4 regions of the Streptomyces sp. NPDC005706 genome follow, and region 2 is predicted to be linked to each of the others. Evidence: riboswitches for the same ligand, from Rfam matches in the RefSeq annotation. Region 2 holds a riboswitch; each other region holds the start of a gene.
What was found. A riboswitch is a leader RNA that binds a small molecule or an ion and turns the genes downstream of it on or off. The one in region 2 is predicted to bind cyclic di-AMP.
Positions count from the first base shown of each region.

Region 1: linked by a shared signal. The riboswitch ahead of ABZ478_RS03960 (C40 family peptidase) and the one ahead of ABZ478_RS28790 (peptidoglycan DD-metalloendopeptidase family protein) in region 2 are both predicted to bind cyclic di-AMP.
Region 3: linked by a shared signal. The riboswitch ahead of ABZ478_RS21795 (transglycosylase family protein) and the one ahead of ABZ478_RS28790 (peptidoglycan DD-metalloendopeptidase family protein) in region 2 are both predicted to bind cyclic di-AMP.
Region 4: linked by a shared signal. The riboswitch ahead of ABZ478_RS15525 (C40 family peptidase) and the one ahead of ABZ478_RS28790 (peptidoglycan DD-metalloendopeptidase family protein) in region 2 are both predicted to bind cyclic di-AMP.

Region 1 is NZ_JBEXYS010000002.1:72,739-77,280, reverse strand. Features, by position in the region: gene pcrA (DNA helicase PcrA) at 1-2,102, opposite strand, end outside; cyclic di-AMP (ydaO/yuaA leader) riboswitch at 2,386-2,558, shown strand; gene ABZ478_RS03960 (C40 family peptidase) at 2,566-3,720, shown strand; gene ABZ478_RS03955 (hypothetical protein) at 3,799-4,542, shown strand, end outside.
Region 2 is NZ_JBEXYS010000023.1:111,625-116,166, reverse strand. Features, by position in the region: gene ABZ478_RS28795 (alpha-galactosidase) at 107-2,206, shown strand; cyclic di-AMP (ydaO/yuaA leader) riboswitch at 2,477-2,672, shown strand; gene ABZ478_RS28790 (peptidoglycan DD-metalloendopeptidase family protein) at 2,677-3,678, shown strand; gene ABZ478_RS28785 (SGNH/GDSL hydrolase family protein) at 3,933-4,542, shown strand, end outside.
Region 3 is NZ_JBEXYS010000013.1:111,349-115,890, reverse strand. Features, by position in the region: gene ABZ478_RS21810 (DUF501 domain-containing protein) at 1-36, opposite strand, end outside; gene ABZ478_RS21805 (septum formation initiator family protein) at 119-595, opposite strand; gene eno (phosphopyruvate hydratase) at 718-2,025, opposite strand; gene ABZ478_RS21795 (transglycosylase family protein) at 2,365-3,057, opposite strand; cyclic di-AMP (ydaO/yuaA leader) riboswitch at 3,062-3,234, opposite strand; gene ABZ478_RS21790 (transglycosylase family protein) at 3,411-4,469, opposite strand.
Region 4 is NZ_JBEXYS010000007.1:123,900-128,441, reverse strand. Features, by position in the region: gene ABZ478_RS15535 (ATP-dependent Clp protease proteolytic subunit) at 1-625, shown strand, start outside; gene ABZ478_RS15530 (hypothetical protein) at 633-941, shown strand; cyclic di-AMP (ydaO/yuaA leader) riboswitch at 1,283-1,506, shown strand; gene ABZ478_RS15525 (C40 family peptidase) at 1,510-1,983, shown strand; gene ABZ478_RS15520 (ATP-binding protein) at 2,176-2,634, opposite strand; gene ABZ478_RS15515 (helix-turn-helix transcriptional regulator) at 2,846-3,706, shown strand; gene ABZ478_RS15510 (DUF397 domain-containing protein) at 3,716-3,940, shown strand; gene ABZ478_RS15505 (8-amino-7-oxononanoate synthase) at 4,036-4,542, opposite strand, start outside.

The DNA of each region.
Region 1 (4,542 bases), on a different contig from region 2:
ATCGCGGACCGCGTGAGGTACAGCCGCTCCCGCGCGCGGGTGATGCCCACGTACGCCAGGCGCCGTTCCTCCTCCAGCTCCTTGGTCTGGCCGAGGGCGCGCATGTGCGGGAAGACGCCGTCCTCCATGCCGGTCAGGAAGACGACCGGGAACTCCAGGCCCTTGGCGGTGTGGAGGGTCATCAGGGTGATGACGCCGTCGCCGTCCTCCTCGTCCGGGATCTGGTCGGAGTCGGCGACCAGCGCGACCTGCTCCAGGAAGTCGGCGAGCGTGCCCGCCTCGCCCTCCGCTCGCTCCTGCTCGAACTCCAGGGCCACGGCCGCGAGTTCCTGGAGGTTCTCGATGCGGGTCTCGTCCTGGGGGTCGGTGGAGTTCTGCAACTCGGCCAGATAACCCGTGCGTTCGAGTATGGCCTCCAGCACGGTCGCCGGTCCGGCACCGGACTCCACGATGGTCCGCAGGTCCTCCATCAGCGTGTTGAACCGCTTGACCGCGTTGGTGGAGCGCGCGGCCATGCCGTAGGCCTCGTCCACGCGCTTGAGCGCCTGCGGGAAGCTGATCTTCTCGCGCTGCGACAGGGCGTCGATCATCGCCTCGGCACGCTCGCCGATGCCGCGCTTGGGCACGTTGAGGATCCGGCGCAGCGGCACCGAGTCCTCGGGGTTGGCGAGGACACGCAGGTAGGCGAGGACGTCCCGGACTTCCTTGCGCTCGTAGAAGCGGACGCCGCCGACGACCTTGTACGGCAGGCCGACGCGGATGAAGACCTCTTCGAAGACTCGGGACTGGGCGTTGGTGCGGTAGAAGACGGCGACGTCTCCGGCCTTCGCCTCGCGCGCGTCGGTGAGGCGGTCTATCTCGTCGGCGACGAACTGAGCCTCGTCGTGCTCGGTGTCGGCGACGTATCCGGTGATCCGCGCGCCCTGGCCGGCGTTGGTCCACAGGTTCTTCGGGCGGCGGGACTCGTTGCGCTCGATGACCGCGTTGGCGGCGGACAGGATGGTCTGCGTGGAGCGGTAGTTCTGCTCCAGCAGGATCGTCGTCGCGTTCGGGTAGTCCTCCTCGAACTGGAGGATGTTGCGGATCGTCGCACCCCGGAAGGCGTAGATCGACTGGTCCGCGTCACCCACCACGCAGAGTTCGGCGGGCGGCAGGTCGGACTCGCCGGGCGGTACGTCCTCGTCATGCTGCCCGGTGCCCACCAGTTCTCGTACGAGGGCGTACTGGGCGTGGTTGGTGTCCTGGTACTCGTCGACCATGACGTGCCGGAACCGGCGGCGGTAGTGCTCGGCGACGTCCGGGAAGGCGCGCAGCAGGTTGACCGTCGTCATGATCAGGTCGTCGAAGTCCAGCGCGTTGGCCTCGCGCAGCCGTGACTGGTAGAGCGCGTAGGCCTGGGCGAGGGTCTTCTCGAAGCCGTCGGTGGCCTGGGCGGCGAAGTCCTCCTCGTCGATCAGCTCGTTCTTCAGGTTGCTGATCTTGGCGCTGAAGGACTTCGGCGGGAAGCGCTTGGGGTCGAGGTCTAGGTCGCGGCAGACCAGGGACATCAGGCGCTTGGAGTCGGCGGCGTCGTAGATCGAGAACGACGACGTGAAGCCGAGCCTCTTGGACTCGCGCCGCAGGATGCGCACGCACGCGCTGTGGAAGGTCATCACCCACATCGCGCCGGCGCGCGGGCCGACGAGCTGCTCGACCCGCTCCTTCATCTCGCCCGCGGCCTTGTTGGTGAAGGTGATCGCGAGGATCTGGCCCGGGTGCACGTTCCGCGCGGCGAGGAGGTGGGCGATGCGGTGGGTGAGCACGCGGGTCTTCCCGGAGCCCGCGCCGGCCACGATGAGCAGCGGCGAGTCGGCGTGGACGACCGCGGCGCGCTGGTTGTCGTTCAGCCCCCGCAGCAGCGCGTCCGGGTCGATCACGGGACGCGGGGCGCCGTCGCGGTAGTGGGTGTCCCGGTCCGGCGGCACGTCGAACTTCCCGCCGAACAGATCGTCCGGAAGGGGCTCCGGAGCGTGATCGTCCTCGGGCGGCGGCGGGGGCTCCTCCGCGTGCCCGCGAGGGGCCTGGAGGTCCGCCAGGAAGCTGTCGTCAAAGAGGCTGCTCATCGCTCTACGAGTTTAGGGGCCCGCACCGACAACCGGTCCCGGCACCGGAAAGTCGGCACCCGTGAGGTCCGCGACACGACACGGCAGCGGCGCGTCGGCCATCGCGCCACGGCTGCGGCCGAACTCCTCACACTGCGAAAGCACCTTGTCACGCCCGTATGAAACTGGCCCCGGGTCACGGAAATGTATCGGACATATGGCACAGCAACCTTCACAGGAGTCACACGAGTTGGCTAGGTTGCCGTCAGGCCGCACGACCCCTACCGGCGAACCTCGCCGGGCCGCGCGGCCTCCGCCGAGTCCGGTGCGCCCCTTCGCGGCGACCGGAGCCGGGGACCCACCGATCCTGGGGTGAATCGGCCGACTCCCGCCCGGGACGACGCCGTAGGGCAACCCTTCCGAACCACCCGCCCGAACCCGACAGCTAACCCGGTAGGCGGCACGTTGGAAGGAGTCGCCACCCTTGGCGTCGCACCGCAAGCCGGGTCCCCCGGGAACCCGCGGGACGGGCATCCGCACCCCCGTCCTGGCCACTGCCGCACTCACCTCCGTGGCCGTCCTGTCCCAGACGGCCGGGGCCGCTTCGGCCTCCGCCTCCTCCGCGGGCGACGGCAGGCCGAGCGTGGAGGAGGTCGAGAAGAAGATCGACGAGCTGTACCGCAGGGCGGACCCGGAGGAGGAAGCCGCGGCCGCGCAGCGGGCTCGCGCCGAGGCCCCGCGCGCGGAGGCCGTCCGGCGTCCGGGCCTGTTCACGAAGGCCCGCGAGGGGCTGGCCCCGTTCGCCGCCGCTCCCGAGACGGCCGGCTCGCTGCTCGCGGAGTACCCGGACGACCACTTCGCCCAGAACCGGCTGATGAACCGGCTGGCCTCCCGGGTGAAGGGCGCGGCCGGGCGCGGGAAGACTCCCAGGGCCCCCGAGGCGCCGGCCGCCGCACAGTACGACGTGAAGACGGCCAAGGCGGCCGTCCAGCACAAGCTCACAACCGCGCGCGAGCTGCTGTACCGGCTGACGGCTCCGGTCCCGGATCAGGCTCCGCCTCCTGCTCCGGTCCCGGTCGTGGATCCGGCTTCGGCTTCGCTCCTTGCCCCGGACCCGGCTCTGACTTCGGTCCCGGCTCCGCCCTCGGCCGTGGCCCCGCACTCGGTCCTGGCCCCGCACTCGGCTCCGGCTCCGTCTTCGGTCCCGGCCCGGGCCCCGGAGCGGCCGCGGTCCGCGGCGCGGCCGGTGAGCGTGCCGCCCGTCGCCCCGCCGGCCCCCGTCACCAAGGCCGAGAAGGCGATCGCCTTCGCCCGCGCCCAGATCGGCAAGCCGTACGTCTCAGGTGCCAGCGGGCCAGGCTCCTACGACTGCTCCGGCCTCACCCAGGCCGCCTGGAAGGCCGCCGGCGTCACCCTGCCGCGTGCCGCGCGTGACCAGGCCGGCATGGGCGCCGCGATCCCGCTCGCCGAGGCGCGCCCAGGTGACCTGGTCTTCTTCCACGACGACAGCAGCCACGTGGGCCTGTGCACGGGAGCAGGGACGATGATCCATGCCCCGCGCCCCGGTGCGTATGTGCGCGAGGAGCCGGTCCACCTGGCGGGCGAGTCGGTCGTTCACCGGGTGGTGCGGCCGGCCTGACGGTGCTCTTTTCGGGCTCCACGCGCGCGTGCCCCGCGAGCGCCGGCGCCGCCGCTCCCTAGCATCGGGCGCATGCCCATGCCCGGCTTCTCCGGTCTGCGTACGTGGTGGGCGGGGCGTCCGCCGGCGGCGGGGGCCGCCGTCATGGCGAGCGGCATCGTGTCGGTTGGCCTGCATCTGACCGGTCCCGAGACGGTGTCGCTCGTCTTCCTGTGGCTGGCCTGCCTCGCCTGGCTGGCGCTCGCCGCCGACTTCGCCGTACGGCTGGTGACGCAGCGGCCGCGTTGGCTGGCCGAGGCGAAGAGCCCCGGCGCGCTCTCCGCGGTCGCCGCCACGACGGTGGTCGGCACCCGGTTCTCGCTGCTCGGCCGGCAGACCCTGGCCGAGGCCGCCCTGGCACTGGCGGTCCTGCTGTGGCCGGTGCTGCTGCTTCTCGTCGTACGCCACTGGGGGCGGCGCATGCCGGGGGCGGTGTTCCTGTGTTGTGTGGCCACACAGGGGCTCGCGGTGCTGGCGGCCACCCTGGCCGCGGCGGAGACGACGGCATGGCTCGCGCGCGCCGCGCTGCTGCTGTTCTGGCTGGGCCTGGTCCTCTACGGCCTGGCGCTCGCGCGCTTCGATCCCCGTCAGGTGCTGGAGGGTGCCGGGGACCACTGGATCGCGGGCGGGGCGCTCGCCATCTCGGCGCTGGCCGGGGCGAAACTGCTCGCCGCCGACAGTGCGCGGCTGTATCTGTGGAACGACGACGACCGGGGCGTGCTGCGCGATGTCACGGTCACGCTGCTGGCGCTGGACCTGGCGTGCTGCGTGGTCCTGCTGGCC
Region 2 (4,542 bases):
ATCGATCATCTCGGGCAACGAGTTGTCCACAGGCGTTGCCACCGGAGCGCACCGGCCCCGATGATGTGCGCACCTGAGCGGATCTGTTGACACCTGTGAGGTCTCGATGGTGGATATCGCCGAGAACGGACGCACCTGGCTCCTGTCGGGGCCCACCAGCAGCTATGCCCTGCACCTGACCGAGGCGCACGAACTGCTCCACCTCCACTGGGGGCCCCGCATCGCGCTCGCCGACGCCGAGGCCCTGGCCCTGAGCCCGCTGCCCGTCTACCGGCCCTTCGAGTCCCCGCTCGACGGCCGCGAGGAGTACCCCGTCGAGGGCGGCCCCCGCTTCGTCCGTCCCGCCCTCTGTGTGCGCACCGACGAGCGGCGCGGCACCGAATGGCGCTTCGTGTCGTACGAATGCGACCGGGACGGGACGGGAGACGGCACCGAAGGCGCGGAGCTGCGGCTGCGCTTCGACGACGACGGACTGGCGATCACCCTGCACTACCGCATGCGCGGTGACGTCGTGGAGCGCCGGGTCACCCTGAACAACGGCGGGCACACGCGCGTGGAGCTGCTGCGCGCCGACGCCGCCACCTGGACCCTGCCCGAACGCGACGGCTGGCGACTGTCGCAGCTGCACGGCCGCTGGGCCGCCGAGTCCCTGCTCACCCGCGCGCCGCTCACCCACGGCGAGAAGGTCATCGGCAGCCGCCGCGGCCACACCGGCCACCAGCACCTGCCCTGGGTCGCCCTCGACACCGACGCCACCGAGGAACGCGGCGAGGTCTGGGGCTGCGCGCTCGGCTGGTCCGGCTCCTGGCGGATCGCCGTCGCCCAACTCCCGGACGCGCGCGTGCAGATCACCGGCGGGGCCGGCCACGACGACTCGGGCCTGCTGCTCCTGGCGCCGGGGGAGTCGTACACCACCCCCGTCTTCGCGGGTCTGTGGAGCGACGGCGGCTTCGGCGGGGCCAGCCGGACCTGGCACGCCTACCAGCGCGCGCATGTGATCCCGGACGCCGAGCGGGACCGGCCGGTGCTGTTCAACTCCTGGGAGGCGACGTTCTTCGACATCTCCGAAGAGCAGCAGGCGGCGCTCGCCCGGCGCGCGGCCGGCATCGGCGTCGAGCTGTTCGTCGTCGACGACGGCTGGTTCGGGGCCCGCACCAGCGACCGGGCCGGGCTCGGCGACTGGACCCCCAATCCCGACCGGTTCCCGCACGGCCTCAAGCCCCTGGCGGAGCAGGTGCACGGCCTCGGCATGCGGTTCGGCATCTGGGTCGAGCCCGAGATGGTCAACCCGGACAGCGAGCTGTACCGGGCCCACCCCGACTGGGTGCAGTACCAGCCGGGCCGCAGACGGACGGAACTGCGCAACCAGCTCGTCCTCAACCTCGCCCGGGAGGACGTCCAGGAGTACCTGTGGGAGCGGCTGGACACCCTGCTGTCCGGCGCCCCCATCGACTATGTGAAGTGGGACTTCAACCGCTGCTTCACCGACGCCGGCTGGCCGGGGGAGCCGTACCCGCAGCGCCTGTGGGTCGACCACGTCCGCGCGCTGTACGCCCTGCTGGACCGGCTGCGCGCCGCCCACCCCCGGGTCGCCTTCGAGTCGTGCTCGGGTGGCGGCGGCCGGATCGACCTCGGCGTGCTGAGCCGCACCGACCAGGTGTGGACCTCCGACAACACCGACCCGCTCGACCGGCTCGCCATCCAGCACGGCTTCAGCCAGATCCACCCCGCGCGCGTGATGGCGGCCTGGGTCACCGACAGCCCGAACACGCAGCTCAACGGCAGGACCAGCTCCCTGCGCTTCCGGTTCGTCAGCTCCATGGCGGGTGTGCTCGGTATCGGCGGCGACCTCACCGAGTGGACCGACGAGGAACTGGCCGAAGCCGGGGAGTGGGTGGCCCTCCACAAGGAGATCCGGCCGCTCGTCCAGCAGGGCGACCTGTACCGGCTGCGGCCTCCGACGGGCGGCCTGAGCGCCGTCCAGTACGTGCTGGGGGACGAGGCGGTGGTCCTGGCCTGCCTCCAGACGCAGAGCTACGGAGAGCCGGTACCGCGCGTACGGCTGCGCGGACTCGACGCGACGGCATCGTACGAATGCCGCGAAACGGGCGAAGTTCACCGAGGTGCCGTTCTGCTGCACCACGGACTGCCGACCGGGCTGCACGGCGATCTGGACGCGGCAGTTTTCCGCCTGCGCCGTATCTGACCCTTATGTCCTGACTGACCCCTTCGTTACAACTCGGTGTGGAATGGGGGCGCCTGGGGGAGTGGCGCGTGAGGAGCGTCATAGCCGTGACCGTCCGCTGTTCGTCATGTCCACCTAATCCCCAAGCGGATACGGCAACTTGACCCGACCGCGCGGGTGCGAATTCACGCACCGTGACCACGAATATCCCATTTGGATCTTCTGGCACGTGAACGCCGGGAATCGGTCGCTTGTTTCCGCGCGTCGGGCTCGCTTACGTTCGCCATCAATCCGGACGGAACGCCGAATCCTGCCGCCGCCCGGAGTCCCACACACATGACCCGTGCGCGGCAGGAGCGGGGGACCCAACAGGTACGACTGCCTGTCCCGGTCTCCGCGACAGGCTCGGGGTGCAGCCGCGCACCGCGCGGCCGGGCAGCTCCAGCCCGAACCCGACAGCTCACCCCGCAGGCGCCGGAGAGGAATGCGTCATGCCCGCGAAGGGTAAGCACCGCCGTCCCAAGACTCAGCGTTTCACCCGTTCCGTCGCCGTCGCCGGAACCGGCGGTGCCGCACTGGCCCTGCCCCTGCTGGGTGCCACCGGAGCGCACGCCGTCACCGCGCAGCCCGTCTCCGGAAAGACCGTGCAGTCCGTGGCGAAGACGGCGGCCGGGAAGACCGCCGCGCAGCAGGCCTCCGGCGTTCGCACCTACACGGTGAAGTCCGGCGACTGCCTCGCGAAGATCGCCGGCGAGCAGCACGTGAGCGGGGGCTGGCACCGGCTCTACGCGGACAACCGGCAGACCGTCGGCGAGAATCCGGCCCTGATCCACCCGGGTCTGAGGCTGTCGCTCGGCAAGAAGGCCGCCGCCCCGACCCGCGCCGAGTCCCCCGCCCCCGCGCAGCCTTCGAAGGCCCGCGCGGAGGCCCCGGCGAAGGCCGCCCGGTACACCCCCGCGACCCCCGCCGTCCAAGCGTCTCCGGTGGCCCAGGCCACCAAGGTCGCCCCGGCGTCTCCGGTGGCCCAGGCCACCAAGGTCGCCCCGGCGTCTCCGGTGGCCCAGGCCACCCAGGCGGCCCCCGCCACCGGCTACAACCTCCCGGTCGCCGCGCCCACCGTCGGCACCGCGTACCACGTGGCGGGCAGCATGTGGTCCAGCGGCTACCACACGGGCGTCGACTTCGTCGTCCCCACCGGCACCTCCCTCAAGGCCGTCGGCGCCGGCACCGTCGTCTCCGCCGGCTGGGGCGGCGCGTACGGCAACCAGGTCGTCATCAAGCTGAACGACGGCTACTACGCCCAGTACGCCCACCTCTCGCAGCTCTCGGTGTCGGCCGGTCAGACGGTGACCCCGGGGCAGCAGGTCGGCCTGTCCGGCGCCACCGGCAACGTGACCGGCCCGCACCTGCACTTCGAGATCCGCACCACGCCGAACTACGGCTCGGACGTGGACCCGGTCGCCTACCTCCGCTCGCACGGCGTCGCCCTCTGAGCCACCGGCGCCGAGGGACGCGCTCCTCACGACCACCTGCCTGACACGCCTCCGAAGGCCGGACCCCCGATCCCCGGGTCCGGCCTTCGGTGTGTCCGGACGGTCCCCGTACCGGCCGTATTCCTGGGTTGGCAATTTCTTTAAGGGTGTCTCATCTCACCGCTAGTCAACCCCTGCCTACGGTCGCGTAAGTCACATCCAAAGGTGAATCATGGTCCGACGTGGCAGACGATTCGAAGAGTGACAACACATCAGTGATCGGGTCGTACGTGGCGGTGGGGGACAGCTTCACCGAGGGCGTCGGCGACCCCGGGCCCGACGGGGCGTTCGTCGGCTGGGCCGACCGGTTCGCGGTCCTGCTCGCCGACCGGCGGCCCGAGGGCGACTTCAAGTACACCAACCTCGCGGTCCGCGGGAAGCTGCTCGACCAGATCGTCGAGCACCAGCTTCCCAGGGCCGTCGAACTGGCCCCGGACCTCGTCTCCTTCTGTGCGGGCGGCAACGACATCATCCGGCCGGGCACCGACCCCGACGAGGTGGCCGAGCGCTTCGAGCGGGCCCTCGCCCCCCTCGCGGCGGCCGCGGGCACGGTGATGGTGACGACCGGCTTCGACACCCGGGGCGTGCCGGTGCTCAAGCATCTGCGCGGCAAGATCGCCACCTACAACGGGCACGTCCGCGCCATCGCCGACCGGTACGGCTGCCCCGTGCTCGACCTTTGGTCCCTGAGGTCCGTCCAGGACCGCAGGGCCTGGGACAACGACCGGCTGCACCTCTCGCCCGAGGGGCACACGCGCGTGGCGCTGCGCGCCGGTCAGGCCCTCGGCCTGGAGATCCCGGCCGACCCGGAGCAGGCCTGGCCGC
Region 3 (4,542 bases), on a different contig from region 2:
CTCGGTGCGCGGAGTGGGCGGCGGAGGCGTTTCCATGACTGCTTTCAGGGTGGCTTTCTGTCGGTGGCCGGCCCGCGGGCCGGTTACTGGTGGCGGCCGGTGGCCGGCCGGGGTCCGGTCACTGGTCGGAGGCGTCCGCCTTGTCGACCCCGTCCCAGACGTTCGCGTACCAGGGCCGGCGGGCGGCCCCGAGGTCCGCGCGGGACTGCTTGGCCTCACCCGGGTCGACGACGACGTAGCCGGTCTCGCCGGGCATCACATAGTGCAGCCGGCGCCGGATCTGCTGCTCGGCGTAGGCGTCGTCCTGCCAGCGCGCCTTGAGGTCACGCAGCTGCTCGACGCGCTGCCGGGCCTGCCCCCGCTCCCGCTGGAGGTCGGAGATCTCGGCACGCTGGGAGACGTACTGCCGCATCGGGTAGGCGAGGGCGACGATCAGCGAGCACAGCACCAGTGCCAGCAGGGCCGCGCGGCCGGTGAGCCGGGAGCGGCGGGCCTGCCGTTTGGTCTGGGAGCGGTAGACCCTGGCCGCGGTCTGCTCGCCGAGCGCGCGCAGCCTGGTGGCGGTGGAGAAACGGTCCCGGTCCTTGACGGCCATCTGGCTCTCCGCCTCCCCTTCCACGTGCGTACGTCCCCGCACACGGTACGGGACCGGGTACGGGGACGTACGTACGACTGGCTGATATCCGGGTCGTCCCGTTCGGATCGGCCCGGCGGAGGTCAGCCCTTGGAGACCTCGGTGTGGCCGCGGAAGCGCGGGAAGGCGCTGCGGCCGGCGTACACCGCGGCGTCGTCGAGGATCTCCTCGATGCGCAGCAGCTGGTTGTACTTGGCGACGCGCTCGGAGCGGGCCGGGGCGCCGGTCTTGATCTGGCCGCAGTTGGTGGCGACGGCCAGGTCGGCGATGGTGACGTCCTCGGTCTCACCGGAGCGGTGGGACATCATGCACTTGAAGCCGCTGCGCTGGGCCAGCTCGACGGCGTCCAGGGTCTCGGTGAGCGAGCCGATCTGGTTCACCTTGACCAGCAGGGCGTTGGCGGCACCCTCGTCGATGCCGCGGGCGAGGCGCTCGGGGTTGGTGACGAACAGGTCGTCACCGACGAGCTGGACCTTGTCGCCGAGCTTGTCGGTGATGATCTTCCAGCCGGCCCAGTCGTCCTCGAACAGCGGGTCCTCGATGGAGACGAGCGGGTAGGCCGCGACGAGCTCCTCGTAGTACTCCGTCATCTCGGCGGCGGAGCGCTCCTTGCCCTCGAAGAGGTACTTGCCGTCCTTGTAGAACTCGGAGGCGGCGACGTCGAGCGCGAGGGCGATCTGCTCGCCGGGCGCGTAGCCGGCTTCCTTGACGGCCTCGAGGATGAGGTCGAGGGCCTCACGGTTGGAGCCGAGGTTCGGGGCGAAGCCGCCCTCGTCGCCGAGGCCGGTGGACAGGCCCTTGCTCTTCAGGACCTTCTTCAGCGTGTGGTAGACCTCGGTGCCCCAGCGCAGGGCCTCGGAGAAGGACTCCGCGCCGATCGGAGCGATCATGAACTCCTGGATGTCCACGTTGGAGTCGGCGTGCGAGCCGCCGTTCAGGATGTTCATCATCGGCACCGGCAGCAGGTGCGCGTTCGGGCCGCCCAGGTAGCGGAACAGCGGCAGGTCGCTGGCCTCGGAGGCGGCGTGCGCGACGGCGAGGGAGACGCCGAGGATGGCGTTGGCGCCGAGCGAGCCCTTGTTGTCGGTGGCGTCCAGGTCGAACATGGCCTGGTCGATCAGGCGCTGCTCGGTGGCGTCGTAGCCGACGAGCTCCGGGCCGATCTGCTCGATGACGGCGAGGACGGCCTTCTCGACGCCCTTGCCCTGGTAGCGGTTGGGGTCGCCGTCACGGAGCTCGATGGCCTCGAAGGCACCGGTGGAGGCACCGGACGGCACGGCGGCACGACCCGTGCTGCCGTCGTCGAGGCCGACCTCGACCTCGACCGTGGGGTTGCCTCGGGAGTCCAGGATTTCCCGGGCTACGACGACGTCGATGGACGGCACGAGCATCTCCTTCATGGATGTGACGCTGGAAGTGCGGGGCGGGGTGCCTTACGGCTCTGCCTTGCGACTAGAGCCTAACCGTCCAAGGGGCGTCGGCCACCGACCGACCGTCCCGTGGACAGGGAGACGGTACCCATTGTTCCTGCCCGGAACAAAGCGGTTCGGTGAGGTTCCGCGAACGAATGGGGAAAGGGGCCGGGAAAAACACAGCCCCGCCCCGGTGCGTATGGGGGAACACGCACCGGGGCGGGGAGCCCGTGGGGGACGGGGGGAATGGCCCTCACGCGGCCTTCAGCTTGGGGGACGGCCTTGTGAGGGCACTGTGGTTCCGGTCGGAGCCAGGTGTCACTTCAGGTGCAGCTGCTGGCCCGGGTAGATGAGGTCGGCGTCCTCGACGATGTCCTTGTTCAGCTTGAAGAGCTTCTGCCAGCCGCCGTCGACCTTGTGCTTCTCGGCGATGGTGCCGAGGGTGTCGCCCTTGACCACCTTGTACTCGCCGTCGCCCTTCTTGACCTTCTTGCCGGTCGGGGTGGTGACGGTCTTCTTCGCGCTCGCGGCCGGACGCTCGCTGGAACGGGAGGCGGCCTGCTGGTCGGTGGAGCGGGTGGCGGTGCTGCCCGAGGAGGTGCTCTTGGAGGAGCCGCTCGGGGCGGAGCCGCTGTTGGGGGTGCTCGACAGGCCCTTGCCGCACACCGGCCAGGCGCCCTTGCCCTGGGCGGCGAGGACCTTCTCGGCGACGGCTATCTGCTGGGCCTTGGAGGCCTGGTTGGCCTGGCCGGCGTACTGCGTGCCGCCGTAGGCGGCCCAGGTGGAGGCGGAGAACTGCAGACCGCCGTAGTAGCCGTTGCCGGTGTTGATGGACCAGTTGCCACCGGACTCGCACTGGGCGACCGCGTCCCACTCGGAGGTGGTGGCGGCGGAGGCGTTGCCGGCCGCCATCAGCGGGGCGGCGACGGCGGCGCCGGTGACACCGGCGAGCGCGATGGCACGGGTGGCCTTGGACGGACGACGGTGCTTGCCCTTGCTGGAGAACAGCATGGATGGATCCCCTCACCGACGCCTGCGAGGTGAGCTGTCGGGTTCGGGCCGGTTGAGTTGCCCGGCCGCGGGCCCGCTTTCACGGGCCGCGGCTCCACCCCTAGCCGGTTCCAGCGTGACCGCTGGTTCCGGCACTTACCTTGGGTCCCCCGCTCCTGCCTACGGCGCTTTACGCGACGACTGTTCCCGGGCGGCCGCTGGCAGGATTCGGCGTTGCGACAGCCGGGGCTCGTGGTGACGAGCGGTCACGACCGTAGACACGCGATCGAGGGAATTTCAAAGACGATCAGGGCTTCTGAGACTCATCCCACACTTTCACCGAAACGGACATCGACGCCCAATCCGGTCGTCAACTACCGCTGCTTTTGGCCCGTTTCGCTACCGACTTCCAGGGTCTGACCGGCGGAGATGTGGTTCGGGTCGGTACCGATGGCCTTCTTGTTCCGGGCGTACAGCTCGTGCCATCCGCCGTCCACGTCAAGGGAGTCGGCGATGGAGGCGAGGGTGTCGCCCTCATGCACGGTGTAGGTGTCCGTCCCGCGGGAGGCGTGCTTCCCCGACGAGGAGGCGTCCTGACCGTTTGTCACGCTTTCGTCCGCACTGCCGCCGCGGTGACGTCCGCCACTGCTGAGCGCTCCGGTGTCGACGAGGCTCCAAGAACCGCCGGTCTGCCATGAATTGTCCGAGTCCTCCACGACCGGGTCCGGGGTCGCGGACTCGCTCCCCTGCGACTCCCCGGCGCGCGGCGAGGTGGATTTGTCGGACTTGGGAGTGTCCGTGCCCTTGTCCGACCCCTTGGAGCCGGCACTCTCGCCCGCGTCCGGGGACGACTTGCCGACCGAGTCCGAGGAAGAGTCGGACTCGGAGCCGGAGTCGGAGGAGTCGGGCGAGGAGGAGGAATCCGGCAGACCGGACGAGTCGGAATCACCGGCGGAATCGGACGAGTCCGTGGAGCCGGAGGAGTCGCCGGACCCGCCGTGGTCCGAGCCGGACTTCCCGGAGCCTGCGACGCCCGTGTCGACGTCCAGGGACCCTGAGTCGGAGGTCAGGCCGGAGAGCAGGGCACAGGTGGTCCAGGGCGTGGTGCCCTTGTCGGCGAGGATCTTCTCGGCGACGGCGATCTGCTGGGAACGGCTCGCCAGGTCGGCGGTGGCGGCGTACTTGGTGCCGCCGTAGGCGTTCCAGTCGTCCTGGGAGATCTGCAGTCCGCCGTAGTACCCGTTGCCCGTGTCGGCGCTCCACGAGCCGCCGCTCTCGCACTCGGCGACCTTGTCCCAGGTGGTGCCGTCGGCGGCGTTGGCGCTCGCGGCACCGAGGAGCGGGATGGCGATGGCGGAGCCGGTCACTCCGGCCGCGACGAGAAGAGCCGGAGCCTGACGGGGGCGACGGTGACGACCGTTCCCGGAGAGCATGCGGAAGCCTTTCGTGCGACAGCGGGACCGACGCGGCGCCCAATGCTCGGGCCGCGTTGATGGGTGAACGTAT
Region 4 (4,542 bases), on a different contig from region 2:
CGCCCGCCACGTCCTGCCCGAGTTCACCGAGCGCACGGACACGGGCCGGCATCGCACGCTCGATCCCTACTCGAAGCTGTTCGAGAACCGGGTCGTCTTCCTCGGGTCACCTCTCGACGACACCGCGGCGACCGATGTGATCAGCCAGTTCATGCAACTCGAACACACCGCGCCGGACCGGGACATCACGCTGTACCTCAACTGCCCGGGCGGCTCGTTCGGCGCCATGACCGCCGTCTACGACACGATGCGCTACGTCCGCTGCGACGTGGAGACCTACTGCCTGGGCCAGGCCGCCTCCGCCGCCGCGGTCCTGCTCGCGGCCGGCACCCCGGGCAAGCGCTTCATCCTGCCGGGGGCGCGCGTGGTGCTCGAGCAGCCCGCGCTGCCCGAACCGGCCCAGGGACAGCCGAGCGACCTCCTCATCCAGGCCGGGGAGCTGACCCGGATGCGGGCGCTGATGGAGGGGCTGCTGGTCCGGCACACCGGGCGCACGCCGGAGCAGGTCGGCCAGGACCTGGAGCGGGATCTGGTGCTGGACGCGCGGGGCGCGCTGGCGTACGGACTGGTGGACGGTGTCGTCCCGAGCCGCAAGGCCGCTCCCGGCGCCGAGCGGGCGGAGTGACCCGCCGATGCTGCCGCCGGAGCTTCCGCCGCTGCCCGCGCTGACCAGGGCCGAGGGCGAGCTGATCGACCGTTACCTGGAGGCGGCCGACCTGCTGGGCCGGATCAACCCGGCGCGGCCGGGAGACACCTACAGCGGGCTGCGCGCGGCGCAGGCCCTGGTGCGCAAGGCGGCCGAGCTGCGCGACGCGCTCGCCCTGATGCACCGGCGGGGCGAGACGGAGCTGCACGGGGACACGCTGGCACGGGCGCTGCGGGTGCTCGACGGTGAGCGCCGTACCGCGCGCGTCGTGCTCCCGCCCGATTGCGTGGGCTGACCCGGACGCCGGTTCCCGCGCCGGGTGGACCCGATCGTCGACGGTCCGCCCGGCGTGGAGTTGAAACGGCCCGAACGACGTACCCCCGGCCGGAGTATCTCCGGGCTTTTTTTCTGACTCTCCGACTTGCGCGATCGGCGGATCGGGGAGATGCGCGGAGACGCTTTTTCCCAGGTCCGGGGCTACGTCCGGGAGTTGACGGAGACTCGAACAGAGCAGTGTCCACCCGAACGGGTGAGTGGTGAGTAACGCCACAAATCCCCGGTTCCATTGGGATTTTCGGACACCTGTGAGTGAAGATCCCTGTCTGACGACAAGACCCCGCCACCGCGGCGGGGCGATCCGTGCGGACGCCGAGTCCTGCCGCCGCCCGGATGACCGGTCGACAGGAGTGGATCGGCAGGAGTGGAGGACCCAGGCAAGACGGGTCGCCGGGACGGACGTTCGTCGCAGACGGACGGTCGTGCCGAGCAGCCCTTGGGGTGAAGCCGCGGCAACGCGGCCGGGCCACTTCGCCAGCCCGAATCCGACAGGTCATCCTTCACAGGCGGCTGACGAAGGGTTGCGCATGACTGCGCTGAATCGTGTCCCGTCGATGATGGCCCGGGCCGGTACGGCCTCGGCTCTTACGCTTGCCGCGGTGGGCGGCTCCATCGCCGTGCCCGGCCTGGCCGGTGAGGCCTCGGCCGCCACGCTGGCGACGAAGGCTCTGCACATCGCCGCCTCCAAGAAGGGCTCTCCTTACCAGTACGGGGCAACCGGTCCGCGCCGATTCGACTGCTCGGGTCTGACGCTCTACTCGTTCAAGAAGGCGGGCAAGAAGCTGCCGCGTACGGCAGCCCAGCAGTACAACCGGACCCGGCATATTTCCGCCGGCCACCGCAGGGCCGGTGACCTGGTCTTCTTCCACTCCGGATCCAGCGTTTACCACGTCGGCATCTACGCCGGGAAGGGCAAGATCTGGCACGCCCCGAAGACCGGGGCCGTGGTGCGGCTCGAGAAGATCTGGACACGGAGCGTCTGGTACGGCCGGGTCAGCTGACCCGGCCCAGCCCCCGGAGCGGCTCCAGCAGCAGGGCCGCTCCCCCTGACCGTCGGCGCCGTCCCGGCGCCCGCCTGAAGCACGCGGGCGGCCCCGGGGCGGCGCGGCCGCGTCCGGCTCCGTGACGGGCCACCGAGGCGGCCGCAGGGCCGCGCGCCGGGCCGCGGTCCCCCGGCTTCCGCAGTTCCTCTTCTAGGGTTCCTGCTGCCCGGCCGTCGTGAGCTGCTCCCCCTGGGGCGTCCACGGCAGTTCGATCGACACCGTCTTGCCGCCCTCGCGGGTGGGGCGGACGCGGAGTCTGCCGCCGCACTCGGCGGTGAGCCAGCGGATGATGACCATGCCGCGCCCGTTGTCCTGCTGGACGGCGGCGGGCAGTCTCTTCGGAAAGCGCGGATGGCTGTCCGTGACACCGATGCGCAGGTGTTCGTCACGGTCCAGCGCGATGTCGACCGTGAAGGTGGGTGACTGACCGAAGGTGTGCTGCACGGCGTTGGTGGCGAGTTCGGAGACGATGAGTCGCACGGTGTCGGCCACGTCGGTGTCCGACGGCAGGCCCCACTCCGCGAGGGTGCCCACCACGTAGGAACGGGCCGCGGAGACCGAGGCGGGATCGCTCGGCAGAGTGACGGATGCTTCCAGGTGGTCTGCCATGGCGACGTCGTCCCTTTCCCACGGGACCGCAGTCCGACGAGGAGCGGATGGTTCGAGTACGGTCCCGGACTGGTGCTTCTTCGCCAGACTGCCATCACCGGGCCGGTCAGGGGAGCGATCCACCAAGATATGCATATATCTGTCGCCCGAAGCGGTGAACTCTGCGACGCGAGACCGTATCCGGGCGGCCCGGAAGGAGTAAGGAGTTCCCATGCAGAACGGTCCCGCGGTCCGGCGCCGCAAGCTGGGCGCCGAACTGCGCGCGCTGCGCACCGGGGCCGGGCTCACCAGTGGCGAGGCGGCCCTCCTGGTGGGCTGGCACCAGTCGAAGGTGAGCCGCATCGAGACCGGCGCCAGCGGGGTGAGGCCGGCGGACGTACGGTTACTCCTCGACGCCTACGACGTCCGGGACCGGCAACTGCGCGACCTGCTGCTGATGTTGACGGGCTCGAAGGACGCGGGCGGCCGCAACCGCTGGTGGCACGCGTACCGGGGCGTCCTGCCGCCCACCTACCGCGACTTCATCAGTCTGGAGTCGCAGGCGAGCGGGATGCGCACCCTGGAGACCACGGTGGTTCCCGGCCTACTGCAGACGCCCGAATACGCTCGCGCGGTGACCCGGGCGGCGGTGGAGGGAGTGGACGAGGAGCGGCTGGACGCCCTGGTGGAGGTGCGGCTCGCGAGGCAGGACGTGCTCCGGTCCGAGCCGCCGCTGAAGCTGACCGCGGTACTGGACGAGGCGGTGCTCAGGCGGGAGGTCGGCGGCCCCGAGGTGATGGCGCGGCAACTGGAACGGCTGATGGAGGCCGCCCGGCTGCCCCAGGTTCGGCTCCAGGTACTGCCGTTCGCGGCGGGGGCGCATATCGGCCTCACCGGGCCTTTCGTTATCTTCTCATTTCCGAGCACTTCTGATCTGGACGTGGTTGTTCTCGACCAGTTGACGAGTAGCCTCTACCTGGAACGGAAAGAAGACCTCATGGCCTACGCCGAGGCCTTCGACACCCTTCAGTTCCACGCCCTTTCACCCGAGGAATCGTTGGACTACATCGCCGGGATAGGTGACGGCGCGTAAGGAGGCACCATGACAGCACTGCCTCGGAACGTCCCAGCCAGTACCGATCTGCACGACGTGCGGTGGCTGCGCAGCAGCTACAGCACCGGAGCGAACAACTGCGTGGAGACGGCCCGGCCGCACTCCGGCCCGTGGGCCGGACTGCTCGCCGTGCGCGACTCCAAGGCTCCGGCCGGACCCGCGCTGCTCTTCTCCCCCGGGAGCTGGGCGGGCTTCGTGGCAACGCTCCGGTGACCGGGTCGAACCCGACCTGACCACCGGCCGGCGGGCCGACCCCTACTGATCAGATCCGATCACTTTCGCCAGATGTGCGGCCGTGTCACGCCGACTCATGGTCGCGCCTCGCGAATCACACGTACAGCGCGTTCGATCTCGGCCCCGGAGAGGTCCGCACGGGCGGTCAGCCGCAGCCGCGAGATGCCGTCGGGCACGGAAGGAGGACGGAAGCAGCCCACGGCCAGGCCTGCCGTACGGCAGTCGGCCGCCCAGCGCACGGCCTGCTCCGGGGACGGAGCCCGCACGGAGACCACCGCGGCGTCCGGTCGTACCGCCTCCAGACCCGCGGCGGTCAGCCGTGCGTGCAGTTCGGCGGCGACCGCGCGGGCCCGTTGCGCCCGCGACGGCTCGCGCCGCAGCAGCCTCAGCGCCGCGAGCGCGGCGCCCACGGCCGCGGGGGCGAGACCGGTGTCGAAGATGAACGTGCGGGCGGCGTTGACCAGGTGGGCGACGACCCGGGCCGGCCCCAGCACCACACCGCCCTGGCTGCCGAGCGACTTCGACAGTGTCGCCGTGACGACCACGTCCGCGGCGCCCGCCAGCCCGGCGGCGTACGGAGC